DNA from 2 places in the Acidovorax sacchari genome. Region 2 is predicted to be linked to the other one. Evidence: riboswitches for the same ligand, from Rfam matches in the RefSeq annotation. Region 2 holds a riboswitch; the other holds the start of a gene.
The links. Region 2 has a riboswitch for S-adenosylhomocysteine ahead of ahcY (adenosylhomocysteinase). Riboswitches for the same ligand answer to the same signal wherever they lie in the genome.
Positions count from the first base shown of each region.

Region 1: it holds a riboswitch for S-adenosylhomocysteine, as region 2 does, so the genes downstream of both, metH (methionine synthase) here and ahcY (adenosylhomocysteinase) in region 2, are expected to answer to the same signal.

Region 1 is NZ_AP035783.1:305,735-313,485, forward strand. It holds gene ACGHC0_RS01415 (amino acid ABC transporter ATP-binding protein) at 1-719, opposite strand, end outside; gene ACGHC0_RS01420 (amino acid ABC transporter permease) at 706-1,359, opposite strand; gene ACGHC0_RS01425 (amino acid ABC transporter permease) at 1,356-2,075, opposite strand; gene ACGHC0_RS01430 (transporter substrate-binding domain-containing protein) at 2,132-2,956, opposite strand; gene ACGHC0_RS01435 (FadR/GntR family transcriptional regulator) at 2,953-3,720, opposite strand; gene ACGHC0_RS01440 (hypothetical protein) at 3,968-4,735, shown strand; S-adenosyl-L-homocysteine riboswitch at 4,789-4,903, shown strand; gene metH (methionine synthase) at 4,960-7,656, shown strand.
Region 2 is NZ_AP035783.1:4,702,589-4,710,339, forward strand. It holds gene ACGHC0_RS20760 (hypothetical protein) at 1-313, opposite strand, end outside; gene metF (methylenetetrahydrofolate reductase [NAD(P)H]) at 412-1,260, opposite strand; gene ACGHC0_RS20770 (TlyA family RNA methyltransferase) at 1,257-2,258, opposite strand; gene ahcY (adenosylhomocysteinase) at 2,604-4,031, opposite strand; S-adenosyl-L-homocysteine riboswitch at 4,100-4,194, opposite strand; gene ACGHC0_RS20780 (acyltransferase family protein) at 4,292-5,329, shown strand; gene ACGHC0_RS20785 (peptide chain release factor 3) at 5,505-7,133, shown strand; gene ACGHC0_RS20790 (hypothetical protein) at 7,096-7,751, shown strand, end outside.

The DNA.
Region 1 (7,751 bases), 1.2 Mb from region 2:
AAGCCGGCCAGTTCCGGCGTGCGCGGCTGGGCGAACAATTCCCTGGCAGGCCCGCATTCGTGCACGCGGCCCTGGTGCATGAACACCAGCTGGTCGCCCACGTCGCGGGCGAAGCGCATTTCGTGGGTGACCATGATGAGCGTCATGCCCTCGGTGGCCAGCTGCTTGACCACGGCGAGCACCTCGTTGACCAGCTCCGGGTCCAGCGCGGAGGTGATCTCGTCGCACAGCAGCACCTTGGGCTGCATGGCCAGGGCGCGGGCGATGGCCACGCGCTGCTGCTGGCCGCCGCTGAGCTGGTCGGGGTAGGCGTCGTATTTCTCGGCCAGGCCCACCTTGGCGAGCATCTCGCGGGCGAGCTGCCGGGCCTCGGCCTTCTTCGTGCCCTTGACCACCACGGGCGAGAGCGCCACGTTCTCCCCCGCCGTGAGGTGCGGGAACAGGTTGAACTGCTGGAACACCATGCCCACGTTCAGGCGCAGTGCGCGCAGCTGCGCGGCCGTGGCCTGCGCCCCCTTGAGCACGGCGTCATCGACGACGATCTGGCCGTCGTTGATCGATTCCAGCCCGTTGATGGAGCGCAGCAGCGTGCTCTTGCCCGAGCCGCTGCGGCCGATGATGGCCACGACCTGGCCGCTTTCGACGCGCAGGTCCACGCCCTTGAGCACATGGTTGTCGCCGTAGTACTTGTGCACGGCGCAGACGTCAACGAGCGGCATAGAGTTTCTTCTCCAGGTGGGATGCACAGGCGGACAGCGGCCAGCACAGCAGGAAGTAGCCGGCGGCGACGAGCCCGTAGATGAGGAAGGGCTGGAAGGTGGCGTTGGCCAGCATCGAGCCGAGCTTGGTGAGGTCCTCGAAGCCGATGATCGAGGCCACGGCCGTGCCCTTGACGATCTGCACCGAGAAACCCACGGTGGGCGCGATGGCCAGGCGCACGGCCTGCGGCAGCACCACGTGGCGCATCTGCTGGAAGTAGCCCATGGCGAGGCTGGACGACGCCTCCCACTGCCCGCGGGGGATGGCCTGCACGCAGCCGCGCCAGACTTCGGCCAGGTAGGCGCTGGTGTAGAGCGTGAGGCCGATGGCGGCGGCCGTCCAGGGCGATACGTCGAAGCCCGCCATCGACGCGCCGAAGAACACCAGGAACATCTGCATGAGCAGCGGCGTGTTCTGGAAGACCTGGATATAGGTGCGGCTCACGCGCTGCAGGCCGGAGTGCCGGCCCACGCGGGCGAACAGCACCACCAGGCCGGCCGCGCCGCCCAGCGCGAAAGCCATGAGCGACAGCAGCAGGGTGGCCCAGAGGCCTTCGGCCAGCTTGAGCAGGATGGGCAGCAGGGGAATGTCGGCGATCATGCGGCGTCTCCGGCCGGCGCGGCGGCGGGGCGGGGCGTGGACGTGGCCGGCGCGCGGCGCGCCACGATGACGTGCTGCCCGATCCAGGCCAGCGCCTGGCGCAGCAGCAGGGCCAGCGCGAAGTAAAGCGCCGTCACCACGATATAGGTCTCGAACGCGCGGAAATTGCGCGACTGGATGAAATTGGCGGCGAAGGTCAGGTCCTGCGCCGCGATCTGCGACACCACCGAGGTGCCCAGCATCACGATGACGATCTGGCTGCTGAGCGCGGGCCACACTTTCTGCAGCGCGGGCCGCAGCACCACGTGCCGGAAGCAGGCCCAGCGGCCCATGCCCAGCGCGCTCGCGGCCTCCAGCTGGCCGCGCGGCGTTTCCTGGATGCCGGCCCGCACAATCTCCGTGAGGTAGGCGCCCAGGTTGACCACGGTGGTCAGCAGGCAGGCCTGCCATTCATTGAGCTGCAGGCCCAGCGACGGCAGGCCGAAGAACACGAACATCAGCTGCACCAGGAAGGGCGTGTTGCGGATCGCCTCCACATACAGCTTGAACAGCCAGTTCAGCGGCGCGATGCGCCACGCGCGGCAGACGCCGCCGGCCACGCCGATCACGCCGCCCAGCACGGCACCGGCCGTCGTCAGCCCCAGCGTGAAGGCGGCGCCCTGCGCCAGCTGGCCGCTGTAGTCGAAGACGGCGCCGAAGTCGAATGCATATGCCATGGAGGAGGTCTCTTCCGGTCAACGTGGCCTGGTGCGGACGGTGCGGTCCCGGCCGCTTACAGCGTGGCGGGCAGCGGCATCTTCATCCAGCGCTGCGACATGTCGTTCAGGCGGCCGTCGGACTTGGCCTTGGTGATGATCGCGTCCACCTTCTGCAGCAGCGCGTCCTCGCCCTTGGCGACACCCACGTAGCAGGGCGTGTCTTCCACGGCGAACTTGGCATCCAGCTGGCGCAGCCTGGTGCGCTCGTTCACGGCGTTGGCGACGATGTTGCCCAGCGTCACCAACTGCACCTGGCCGGTCAGGTAGCTCTGCGCCGTGGCGTTGTTGTCTTCATAGCGCTTGATGGTGGCCGACGCGGGAGCCAGCTTGGTCAGCGACAGGTCTTCGGTGGAGCCGCGCGTCACGCCGATGGTCTTGCCCGCCAGGTCGGCCGGGCCCTTGATGACGGCCTCCTTGGGGCCATAGACGCTCTTGGGGAAGGGCGCGTAGGCCTGGGTGAAGTCGATCACCTTGGCGCGCTCGGCGTTCTTGCCGAGGCTGGAGATCACCAGGTCGGCCTTGCCGGTGGTCAGGTAGGGGATGCGGTTGGTGCTGGTGACGGGCACCAGTTCGACCTTCACGCCCAGTTCCTTGGCCACCAGGTTGGCCATGTCGATGTCATAGCCCTGCAGCTTCAGGTCGGTGCCCAGCGAGCCGAAGGGCGGGAAGTCCTGCGGGATGGCCACGCGGACCACGCCGGCCTTCTGGATGTTGGCCAGCACGTCGGCACGGGCGGACGCCGCGCCGCCCAGGGCTGCGGCCGCGAAGGCGGTGGCGGCCAGCAGGGCGCGGAGGGCGCCGCGGCGGGCGGTCGGGGGGGTGATGGCGGTGCGGGTCATTGGAAAACTCCTTCAGGGAAAGGGGGAGAGGGGGGAACGAGGCGAAAGGAAACCGGTGCGCCGGCCGCGGGGGGCTCCGGCGCACCCATGTCGATGCCGCCGCGGCGCGCCGCCGACAGCAGGTGGGCGTGCATGGCCTGGGCGCTGGCCGCGGCATCGCCCGCGCGCAGCGCCTGCACGATGGCGTCGTGCTCGCGCGCGGGCTCGTCGTCGGCGCCCGTGCGGGCGAACGGCAGGCGCAGGCTGTGGGCGATGGCCGGCTCCAGCTGCCGCGCCATGGCGATCAGGCCGGGGTTGCCCGACAGCTGTGCCAGCAGCAGGTGGAAATGCAGGTCCGCCTCGGCGGCGCTCAGCAGGTCGTTGCGCCGCAGCGCTTCGGACTGCTGCTGTTGCAGCCACTGCAACTGGTGGTGCGCGCCCGCATCGGCGCGGCCGGCGGCCAGGGCCGTCCATCCGGGCTCCAGCACCAGCCGCAGCTCGATCAGCTGGCGCGGCGAAAGGGTGCCCATTTCGGGGGTGGCGAAGGCACGGTGCGTGCGCTCGCCGCTGGCATGCGGGCCCCGCACCATCACGCCCCGGCCGGGCAGGATGTCCACCAGCCCCAGCGTCTCCAGCACCGACAGTGCCTCGCGCAGCGAGGCCCGGCTGATGCCCAGGCGCTGCGCCAGTTCGCGCTGCGCGGGCAGCGGGCTGCCGCTGGCGTAGTGGCCGCTCAGGATCTGCTGCTGCAGCGTTTGCGCGACGGAGGAAGGAATGCTGTGCATGGGCTTGGTGGATCGGTGGCCTGACAGGTCAGACCAGTGCGCAGGTCAAAGCGATTTGCATGCCAGACTCAAAAACAGGAGCATGAAAGCATTGCCTGGAAAGGAAAATTCCCGGGAGAGCCGGCCAGCTTCCGCGGCAGGGCGGTGCCCGGCGCGCCGCACACCGTCCGGGGGGCGCCTGCATTTGGTGCGCTGCAGCACGGCGCCGGGCAGAAGGCGCCCGGCGCCTGCCCATAATCCGGACGTGATGAAGACGGCCGACCTCCCTCTTTCCCGCCGCTGCCTGCTGGGGCAGGGCTGTGCGCTGGCCGGCGCGCTGCTGGCCGGATGCGGAACGCCGGCCCACACCGAGCGCGGCGAGGTGCAGGCCGCCGACATCGAGCCCACCGAGCTGGCGCAGTCCGACGTGAACCGCATGGCCACGCTGGGCATGCGCGCCAACCTGGACAGCCTCTACCTGCTGATGGACAAGCTCTACCGCCGCAACCCGGCCGAGTGGCGCAAGGGCCAGGCACCGGACCAGCTGCCGGGCCGCATCCTGGCCGGGCAGCGCGTGCGCGACGCCATCGAGCAGCGCCAGCCCTGGGCGCCGCTGCAGGGGCGCCGCGACATCGCCGCGCTGGCCTTCTCGCTCAGCCCCGAGTTCACGGGCGACCGGGTGGCCGCGGTCATCCACGCCACGGCCGACATGATCGTCACCGCCCATGGCGGCAAGACCCGCTTCTTCCTGGTCGACGGGCTGGACGCGCAGCACCTCTACAACGCCGCGCGCAACGTGGAGATCGCCGTCTGGCTCATCGCCCAGCGGCAGGGCCCGGACGGCCGGCCGCTGCTGCTGGCCGACGAGATCGGCCCGGGCGTGCGCAACGTGAGCTTCGAGCGCGAGTTCGGCAAGATCATCGCGCGGCTCGACCTGCTGGCCGCCGTGGTGGCCGAGAAGTACCGCCGCGCCGCCATCAGCTACGTGCAGAACCTGGTGGGCGGCACCTTCCTGCAGTTCCTGCCGGTGCGCTAGGCGAAGGGGCCTCCCCCGGTCGCGCGCCGCCGTCCCCGTTTAAAATCCGCCCGCCCTCCGAGGAGCGTTGCAGCGGCCCGTCCGCCGGCGTCGGTCACGACCGCCGCGGGCGCGCCGTCAGGCTCGGAGCCCGTGCCGAAGATTCGATGCCAACGACGCTCACCTGTCCTTTCCCACCGTCCGCGCAGGTGAGCCCCATGTCCGCCCCCCATTCCCTTCCTCCCATGAAGCTCTCCGGCCTGGAGCCGGTCTCCATCGGCGAGGGCACGCTGTTCGTCAACATCGGCGAGCGCACCAACGTGACGGGCTCCAAGGCCTTCGCGCGCATGATCCTCAACGGCCAGTACGAAGAGGCCCTGGCCGTGGCGCGCCAGCAGGTGGAAAACGGCGCCCAGGTCATCGACATCAACATGGACGAGGCCATGCTCGACAGCAAGGCCGCCATGGTGCGCTTCCTGCAACTCATCGCCTCCGAGCCCGACATCGCCCGCGTGCCCATCATGGTGGATTCCTCCAAGTGGGAGGTGATCGAGGCCGGGCTGCGCTGCATCCAGGGCAAGGGCATCGTCAACTCCATCAGCATGAAAGAGGGCGTGGAGAAGTTCAAGCACGAGGCGCGCCTCGTCAAGCGCTACGGCGCCGCCGCCGTGGTCATGGCCTTCGACGAGGTGGGGCAGGCCGACACCTACGCGCGCAAGATCGAGATCTGCGAGCGCGCCTACCGCGTGCTGGTCGATGAAGTGGGCTTCCCGCCCGAGGACATCATCTTCGATCCCAACATCTTCGCGGTGGCCACGGGCATCGAGGAGCACAACAACTACGCGGTGGATTTCATCGAGGCCACGCGCTGGATCAAGCAGAACCTGCCGGGCGCCAAGGTCTCGGGCGGCGTCTCCAACGTCTCCTTCAGCTTCCGCGGCAACGACCCGGTGCGCGAGGCCATCCACACCGTGTTCCTCTACCACGCCATCAAGGCGGGCATGGACATGGGCATCGTCAACGCCGGCATGGTGGGCGTCTATGACGACCTGGAGCCCACCCTGCGCGAGCGGGTGGAAGACGTGGTGCTCAACCGCCGGCCCGATGCGGGCGAACGCCTGGTCGAGATCGCCGAGACCGCCAAGAGCGGCGCCAAGGACGAAAGCAGGAAGCTCGAATGGCGCAACGCCCCGGTGCGCGAGCGGCTGGCCCACGCGCTGGTGCACGGCATCACCGACTTCATCGTGCAAGACACGGAAGAGGCCTACCGGGAGATCCTGGCCGGCGGCGGCCGCCCGCTGCACGTGATCGAAGGCCCGCTCATGGACGGCATGAACATCGTGGGCGACCTGTTCGGCGCCGGCAAGATGTTCCTGCCCCAGGTGGTCAAGAGCGCGCGCGTGATGAAGTCCGCCGTGGCCCACCTGATTCCCTACATCGAGGAAGAAAAGCGCCAGGACGAACTCGCCGGCCGCGACGTGCGCAGCAAGGGCAAGATCGTCATCGCCACCGTGAAGGGCGACGTGCACGACATCGGCAAGAACATCGTCACCGTGGTCCTGCAGTGCAACAACTTCGAGGTGGTGAACATGGGCGTGATGGTCCCGTGCCACGAGATCCTGGCCAAGGCCAAGGTCGAGGGCGCGGACATCGTGGGCCTCTCGGGCCTCATCACGCCCAGCCTGGAAGAGATGCAGTACGTGGCCGGCGAGATGCAGAAGGACGAGCACTTTCGCGTCAAGAAGATCCCGCTGCTGATCGGGGGCGCCACCTGCTCGCGCGTGCACACCGCCGTCAAGATCGCGCCGCATTACGAAGGGCCCGTCGTCTACGTGCCCGACGCCTCGCGCAGCGTGAGCGTGGCGCAGAGCCTGCTGGGCGATGGCGCGCAGAGCTATGTCGAAGAGCTGAACGCCGACTACGACAAGGTGCGCCAGCAGCACGCCAACAGGAAGCAGACGCCGATGTGGCCGCTGGCCAAGGCGCGCGCCAATCGCACGCCGGTCAACTTCAGCACCTACCGGCCGCAGCCGCCCCGCCTGCTGGGCCGCCGCGTGTTCAAGAACTTCGACCTGGGCGATCTGGCCAAGTACATCGACTGGGGCCCCTTCTTCCAGACCTGGGACCTGGCCGGCCCGTACCCCGCCATCCTCGACGACGAGGTGGTGGGCGAGCAGGCCCGCCGCGTCTTCGCCGACGGCCAGGCCATGCTCAGGAAGGTCATCGAAGGCCGCTGGCTCAGCGCGAGCGGCGTGCTCGCCCTCTACCCCGCCAACAGCGTGGGCGACGACATCGAGTTCTACACCGACGAGACCCGCACCGAGGTCGCCATGACCTGGTACGGCCTGCGCCAGCAGACCGAAAAGCAGGTGATCGACGGCGTGATGCGCCCCAGCCGGTGCCTGGCCGACTTCGTCGCGCCCAAGGAAAGCGGCATCGCCGACTACGCCGGCCTCTTCGCCGTGACGGCCGGCCTGGGCGTGGAGAAGAAGGAGCAAGCCTTCATCGACGCGCTGGACGACTACTCCGCCATCATGCTCAAGGGCCTGGCCGACCGCCTCGCCGAAGCCTTCGCCGAATGCCTGCACCAGCGCGTGCGCACCGACCTCTGGGGCTACGCCGCCGGCGAGGCCCTGAGCAATGAAGACATGATCGCCGAGAAGTACCAGGGCATCCGCCCCGCGCCCGGCTACCCCGCCTGCCCGGACCACAGCGCCAAGACCGACCTCTTCCGCGTGCTGCAGTGCGAGGAGATCGGCATGGGCCTGACGGAAAGCCTGGCCATGACCCCCGCCGCCAGCGTGAGCGGCTTCTACATCGGCCACCCCGAGAGCACGTACTTCAACGTCGGCAAGATCGGCGAGGACCAGCTACACGACATGGCCGAGCGGCGCGGCATGGACGAGAAGGTGCTGGAGCGGCTGCTGGCGCCGAATCTCTGATTTCCCGACGCTGGAAAGACGAAGGCCCCGCATGCGGGGCCTTCCATTTGGTGCATCTTTCAGCTTGTTAGCGTCCAGAGCGCATATCCCAGTGA
Region 2 (7,751 bases):
GCACATCGGACTGCAGGCCGCGCGAGGGTCCTGACCGGACCGCGTCCTGGAGCGTGCGGCACTGCGCGCTCATGTACTTCCGGTACTCGTTCGCCTCGGGGAAGGTGCGCAGCGGCGGCGGGGACGGCGGCTCGTGACGCGATGGCCCGGGGGCCACGGCGGGCTCCAGCGGACCGGCCGCGGCAGCGGTGGTCACCGTACCCGCCGGGCAGGGCCGAGAGAGAGAGAAGACGTTCCCCATGCTGTCGCGGCAGCTGTAGCGCAGCTGGGCCGAGGCAGAAAGGGGCAGCAGGGCCCACAGCAGGGCTGCCATCAGGGGGGAAGCGAGAGCGGGCGTCATGTCGGGGTCGCGCAGGGAGGCGCCATATTACCCAACACGGCCGAGTACGCCCCCCGGCCTGCGGAGGAAGGTCAGAGCCCCAGGCGCCGGCAGATCTCGAGCGTCGCGGCGCTCTGGTTCATGGTGTAGAAGTGCAGCGCAGGCACCCCGCCGGCACGCAGGCGCTCGCACAGCGCAGTCACCACGTCGAGCCCGAAGGCGCGGATGCTGGCCGAGTCATCGCCGAAGCCCTGCAGCCGCAGCCGGATCCAGCGGGGGATTTCCGCGCCGCATGCGTCGGAAAAGCGCATGAGCTGGGTCGATCCCATGATGGGCATGATGCCCGGCACCACCGGCACATCGAGCCCCAGGGCGCGCACGTCGTCCACGAAGCGCCAGTAGGCGTCGGCATTGAAGAAGTACTGCGTGATGGCCGAATGCGCTCCGGCGCGCACCTTGGTGGCGAACGCCTGCAGGTCGGCCTCGGGGGAGCGGGCCTGGGGGTGGACTTCCGGATAGGCGGCCACCTCGATATGGAAATCGTCGCCCGCCTCGGCGCGGATGAAGGCCACGAGGTCGCTGGCGTAATGGAATTCCCCGCCGGCGCCGTATCCGCTGGGCAGGTCGCCGCGCAACGCCACCAGCCGGGACACGCCCATGGCCTTGAGCTGGGCGAGCTGCGCGCGCACACCCTCGCGGGTAGCTCCGATGCACGAGAAATGCGAGGCTGCCTGCACGCCTTCGGACAGGATCTCGCGCACCGTGCCGAAGGTGCCTTCCTGGGTGGAGCCGCCCGCGCCGTAGGTGACGGAGCAGAACTCGGGACGGCGGGCGTAGAGCTGCTGGCGCACGGCGCGCAGCTTGTCACCGCCCTCGGGCGTCTTGGGGGGAAAGAACTCGAAGCTGACCGGAAGGGCCGCCTTGTGCGTGGAAAGGCTCATGCCTTCCTCCTTGCGTGAATGAAGAATTCGCGGTTGCCGTCGCCGCCATCGATCGGGCTGTCGTGCCATCCGGCCACGTCCAGGCCCACCGCGGCGCAGCACTCGCGCAGGCGCAGCTCCACCTGCGCGTAGAGCGCCGGATCGCGCACGATGCCGCCCTTGCCCACCTGGCCGGGCTGCAGTTCGAACTGCGGCTTGACCAGCATCAGCAATTCGCCGTCCGCCTTGAGCAGCGGCACCACGGCCGGCAGGATCAGCGTGAGCGAGATGAAGGACACATCGCCCGTGACGAAGTCGAACTCGGGCGTGATGTCCACATCTTCACGCCCGGCCCGGCGGCGCAGCTCGGTAGGCAGCGCGCCCTCGGCGCGCGCGCGCTCCCTGGCCTCGCGCTCGGCCTTGAAGGCCTCCACCTCGTGCTCCTTGGCGTCGTCGCTGTCGTCGTAGTCGTCGTCCACCTGGCCGCCGTTGCGCATCCAGGCATAGGGCGCCTCGGGCTGGGTCTCGTTGTCGTCCGGGTCGCGCTCGACGCGCTCGGACAGCGCCTCCTCGCAGGCCTCCCGCAGCGATTCGGCGGTCACGGAACGGGCATTCAGCCCTTCCACGCCCACCACGCGCGGGTCGTCCCGCAGCCGCTCGTGCAGTTGGCCGTGGCCCACGTCCACGCCGATCACCTGCGCCGCACCGTGCTGCAGCAGGCAGTCGGTGAAGCCGCCCGTGCTCTGCCCGACGTCGAGGCAGCGCAGCCCGGCCACCTGCAGGCCGGTCACGCGCAACGCGCCCTCCAGCTTCAGGCCGCCGCGCGACAGGTACCGCGCCTCCGCGCCATCCAGCAACTCGACCTCGGCGATCGCCGGAATGTCATCGCCGTTCTTCGCCACTTTCGTCCACGGCAGGCTGGCCGCCAGCCGCCACTGCACTCCAGCCGCGATCAGGCGCTGGGCCTGCGACCGTGTGGCGGCATGGCCGCGCTCCACCAAAAACACATCCGCGCGCATGGCGCCTTCCTCTCCAACAGCGCGGGCCGCACGTGGCCCGCACATTCAATCCGTTACAGGCAGCTGAGAGAATCGTGACAGCGACGTTGCCGCACGTCACGTCATACCGCCCGCGACATTCGCAACCCGATTCGTTCGACGAACGCTACTTGCCACGCTCGACCGGCAGTCCGTTACGGACAGCCCGAACAGTCCTCGGCACTTGCCATTCGCCAGGGCACTCGCCCTCCCCCAGGCCAGCAGACGCCGCGGAACCGGCTCCGCCGGGCCGCTGGCGTCGTCCCCCTTCCCGCCCCGCGCAGCGGGCGAGAGAAGGGGGAAGGCGCGCAGCGCCTCAGGGGGATGTCAGTACCGATACGTATCGGCCTTGTAAGGGCCTTCCTTCTTCACGCCGATGTAGGCGGCCTGCGCATCGGTCAACTCGGTGAGCTGGGCGCCGACCTTCTTCAGGTGCAGGCGTGCGACCTTCTCGTCCAGCACCTTGGGCAGCACATACACCTTGCCGGCCTGGTAGGCGTCGGGCTTGGTGAACAGTTCGATCTGCGCGATGGTCTGGTTGGCGAAGGAGGACGACATCACGAAGCTGGGGTGGCCCGTGGCGCAGCCCAGGTTCACGAGGCGGCCCTTGGCGAGCAGCGTGATGCGCTTGCCGTCCGGGAAGATCACATGGTCCACCTGCGGCTTCACCTCTTCCCACTGGTACTTCTCGATCGAGGCGACGTCGATCTCGTTGTCGAAGTGGCCGATGTTGCAGACGATGGCCTCGTTCTTCATCGCCACCATGTGCTCATGGCGGATCACGTCCTTGTTGCCGGTGGTGGTCACGAAGATGTCGGCCTTGTCGGCGGCGTACTCCATGGTCACGACCTTGTAGCCTTCCATCGCGGCCTGCAGGGCGTTGATGGGGTCGATCTCGGTCACCCACACCTGGGCGCGCAGGGCGGCCAGGGCCTGGGCGCAGCCCTTGCCCACGTCGCCATAGCCGGCCACCAGGGCCACCTTGCCGGCGATCATCACGTCGGTGGCACGCTTGATGCCGTCCACCAGCGATTCGCGGCAGCCATAGAGGTTGTCGAACTTCGACTTGGTGACCGAGTCGTTCACGTTGATCGCGCGGAACAGCAGCGTGCCCTTGGCGGACATCTCGTTCAGGCGGTGCACGCCGGTCGTCGTTTCTTCCGTCACGCCGATGATCTCGGCCGACTTGCGGGTGTACCAGGTCGGATCCTGCGCGATCTTGGCCTTGATGGCGGCGAACAGGATGCGTTCTTCCTCGCTCGTGGGATTGGCCACCACGGACAGGTCTTTCTCGGCGCGCTGGCCCAGATGCATCAGCAGCGTGGCGTCGCCGCCATCGTCCAGGATCATGTTGGGGCCTTCGCCCGGCGTGCCCTTGGCGCCGAAGTCGAAGATGCGGTGGGTGTAGTCCCAGTAGTCTTCCAGCGACTCGCCCTTGATCGCGAACACCGGCGTGCCGCCAGCGGCGATGGCGGCGGCGGCGTGGTCCTGCGTGGAGAAGATGTTGCACGAAGCCCAGCGCACGTCGGCGCCCAGGGCCTTCAGCGTCTCGATCAGCACGGCCGTCTGGATGGTCATGTGCAGCGAGCCGGTGATGCGCGCGCCCTTGAGGGGCTGCGCAGCCGCGAATTCCTCGCGGATGGCCATCAGGCCGGGCATCTCGGTTTCCGCGATCTTGATTTCCTTGCGGCCCCAGTCGGCCAGGGAAATGTCGGCGATGGCCAGGTCGGCCTGGGGCTTGAGAACTGCGCTCATGGTTTTCTCCGGTGAAGAAGTTGGAAACCACGCAATGCAGGGGGAATGGATCACTCACCGCACAAAAGCGTGGGCGAGCGTCGTTGCAAAATGATGATCCGAGCCTCGCGTCCCTGCAGTACCCGGGCACCGGGATGAAGGACGCTGCAACGCTCCTCGGAAGACCAGGATTATAAGGAGATCGGGCCCGAGCGGCTCGCCACTCCCCATCGCCAACGATATGCCCCGGAAAGGGCCCCCGACAAAGGAAGCAGCGCCCCATGTCCACACCGCACAGGAGCAACCTGTTCGATCTGCTGCGCATCGCCGCGGCGAGCGCCGTGATCTTCAGTCATCACTTCCACATCACGCGCACGGCGCCACCCGCCTGGCTGCACTCCAACATGGTGGGCGGAGTGGCGGTGATGACCTTCTTCACGATCAGCGGCTATCTGGTCACCCAGAGCTGGCTGCGGCAGCCGCAGGTCATGCCGTTTCTCTTCAAGCGATTCCTGCGGATCTGGCCCGGGGTGCTTGTCGCGGTGCTCAGCAATGTGTTCCTCTTCGGTGTCGTTTTCACTTCGCTGCCTGCTGCGGATTTCCTGGCCCATCCGGAAACGCTCGGCTATTTCCGCAACCTGCTGCTGATCAAGGACTACCCCAACCTTCCGGGCGTCTTTGAAAACAACCCGCTCAAGCATCTGATGAACGGCCCCTTGTGGACCATCCCGATGGAAAGCCTGTGCTACCTCGTGCTGGCAGGCGCGGGGTTGCTGGGTGTGTTCAGGTCGCGTGCCATCGCATGCGTCGCCGGGCTGGCCTACATCGCCTTCTTTCTCACTGCACGCAACGCGGACCTGACCGGCGAGATGCGGCACTGGTTCGAATATCCCGCCTATTTCACGTACGGGGCACTCATCGCCGTCTTCCGCCAGGAATTCCATGCCTGCTCCGGCAGGATCCTCCTCGTGCTCGCCCCCCTGGCCGCGCTGCTTTTCTTCGGCCTGCACCTGGAGCATTCGGCAGGCCTGCTGCTGCTGCCGCCGCTGCTGATTTTCCTGGGCTCGTTGAACATGCCCTCCCTGGCCTTCCTGCAGCGCGGCGGCGATCCGTCATATGGCATCTATCTCTACGGATGCCCGGTGCAGCAATCGGTGTATGCCGTCTTCCCGGACATGCCCTTCATTCCAAGCCTGCTGCTGTCGATCGCCCTGGCGGCGGTGGCCGGATACGCTTCGTGGCATTTGGTGGAATCGCCCGTTTTGCGTTTCAAGCGATTTTCTCCACGGATGGGAGCACGGCTCCCAGGCACCGCCTGAAGGGGCCGGCGGTGCGACGGCGCCCCCGGCATGCCAGGCACGACCCGGCCCGGGGCCACCGCTAGAATATCGCCACTCCCCCCCGGCTGCTTTCCCCTTGCGGCGGTGCTATGGCGCACAGCCGCAGCGCCCGTACCTCGACCCTACGCTGCGCCGCGCCTTCACCAGAAACACTGTGTCCTACGCTTCCGAAACACGGCGCCGCCGCACGTTCGCCATCATTTCCCACCCTGACGCGGGCAAGACCACGCTCACGGAGAAGCTGCTGCTGTTCTCGGGCGCGATCCAGATCGCGGGGGCCGTGAAAGGCCGCAAGGCGAGCCGCCACGCCACGTCGGACTGGATGGAAATCGAGAAGCAGCGCGGCATCTCGGTGGCCTCGTCGGTCATGCAGATGGCCTACCGCGACCACGTGGTGAACCTGCTGGACACGCCCGGCCACAAGGACTTCTCGGAAGACACCTACCGCGTGCTCACCGCCGTGGACTCCGCACTGATGGTGATCGACGCAGCCAACGGCGTCGAATCGCAGACGCGGCGGCTGATCGAGGTCTGCCGGCAGCGCGACACGCCCATCATCACTTTCGTCAACAAGATGGACCGCGAGGTGCGCGAGCCCCTGGACATCCTCGACGAGGTCGAACGCGAACTCGGCATGCCCTGCGTGCCCATGACCTGGCCGGTGGGACAGGGCAAGAGCTTCGGCGGCATCATCAACCTGCGCACGCAGGCCATGACGGTGTTCGAGTCCGGCAGCGAACGTCGCCCGCAGGATTTCGAGACCATCCCGCTCAGCGACGCAGACACTCTGCGCGCACGTTTTGGCCCCACTTTCGATGAGGCGCTCGAAAGCATGGAGCTGGCCGTGGGCGCATCCCCGGCCTGGGACCACGAAGCCTTCCTCGCCGGCAAGCAGACGCCCGTGTTCTTCGGCTCCGGCGTGAACAATTTCGGCGTGATGGAAGTGCTCGACGCCCTGGTGGACCTGGCGCCTTCGCCGCGCCCGCGCACCAGCAGCCTCGTGGTCAACAGGCAGCCCGTCGAGAAGACGGTAATGCCCGAGGAGGAGAGCTTCTCCGGTGTGGTCTTCAAGGTGCAGGCCAACATGGACGCCAACCACCGCGACCGCATCGCCTTCGTGCGCGTCGCCTCCGGCAGGTACACCCCGGGCATGAAGCTCAAGGTGCAGCGCACTGCCAAGGAATTGCGTCCGACCAGCGTGGTGACCTTCATGAGCCAGCGGCGCGAAGCCGTGGAAGAGGCCTATGCGGGCGACATCATCGGCTTCACGACGCATGGCGGCGTGCAGCTGGGCGACACCATCACCGATGGCGCCAACCTGCAGTTCACCGGCCTGCCCTTCTTCGCACCCGAGATGTTCATGACGGTGGTGCTGAAGAACCCGCTGCGCACCAAGCAGCTGCAGCAGGGCCTGGCCCAGCTGGGCGAGGAAGGCGCGATCCAGGTCTTCAAGCCCGATGCGGGCGGCAACATGCTGCTGGGCGCCGTCGGCCAGTTGCAGTTCGAGGTGGTCCAGCACCGCCTCAAGACCGAATACGACTGCGACGTGCGCCTGGAGAACTGCCAGTACACGGGCGCACGCTGGATCACGGCGGACACGCCGGCGGAGCTGCGGCCCTTCACGGACGCCTACCCGATGCGCATGGCCCACGACGCAGCCGACACGCTGGCCTACCTGTGCACCAGTCCCTACGATGTCCGGCTGGCACAGGAACGGTTCCCGAAGATCCATTTCCATCCGCTGCGTGAACACGCGGGACTTGCACTGCAGACCAATGCCTAACACATACACCATGCCGCTCACCAGGGGCGCGGCCGACGGCTCGAAATCCGACTGGCGCTCGACCTCGGACTGGCGCCCGTTCGTGGTCTGCCTGGCCATACTGACGACCGTCTATGTCCTGTGGCTGATGGTGTTCTGGCCTGGGGTATTGGGAGAAGACAGCCTGGGAGTCTTGCTGGAAGTCCAGGATCCGGTCACGAACCGGTCCGGCAAACCCGTCTTCTGGTACTACTTCGTCAAGATCTTCTATGAGCCCGCCCACAGGGTGGAAGTGCCGATCGCGGTGCTCATGATGATCTGCGCGGTGGTCTTCTCGCGCATTCTCGCGTGGTCCTGGACGCAGGGCTTCCGGAAGACGACGATCTTCCTGCTCGTGTTCATCGCGCTGGCCCCGCACACCGTCTATTTCATCGAAACGCTGTATCCGGACGGTATCTACTCCGTCGCCGTGGCAGGCCTGACCTTTGAAATATGGCTGAGCGCGCGGCGCCGCCGCCTGAGCCGTGCCTCCGTGGCGATGATCGCGCTGACCCTGCCGTTCGCTGCATTCGCCAGACCGAACGGCATCATCTTCCTGCTGCCGGTGGCCCTGCTGGCCTTGATGGTGGAAAAGGCCGG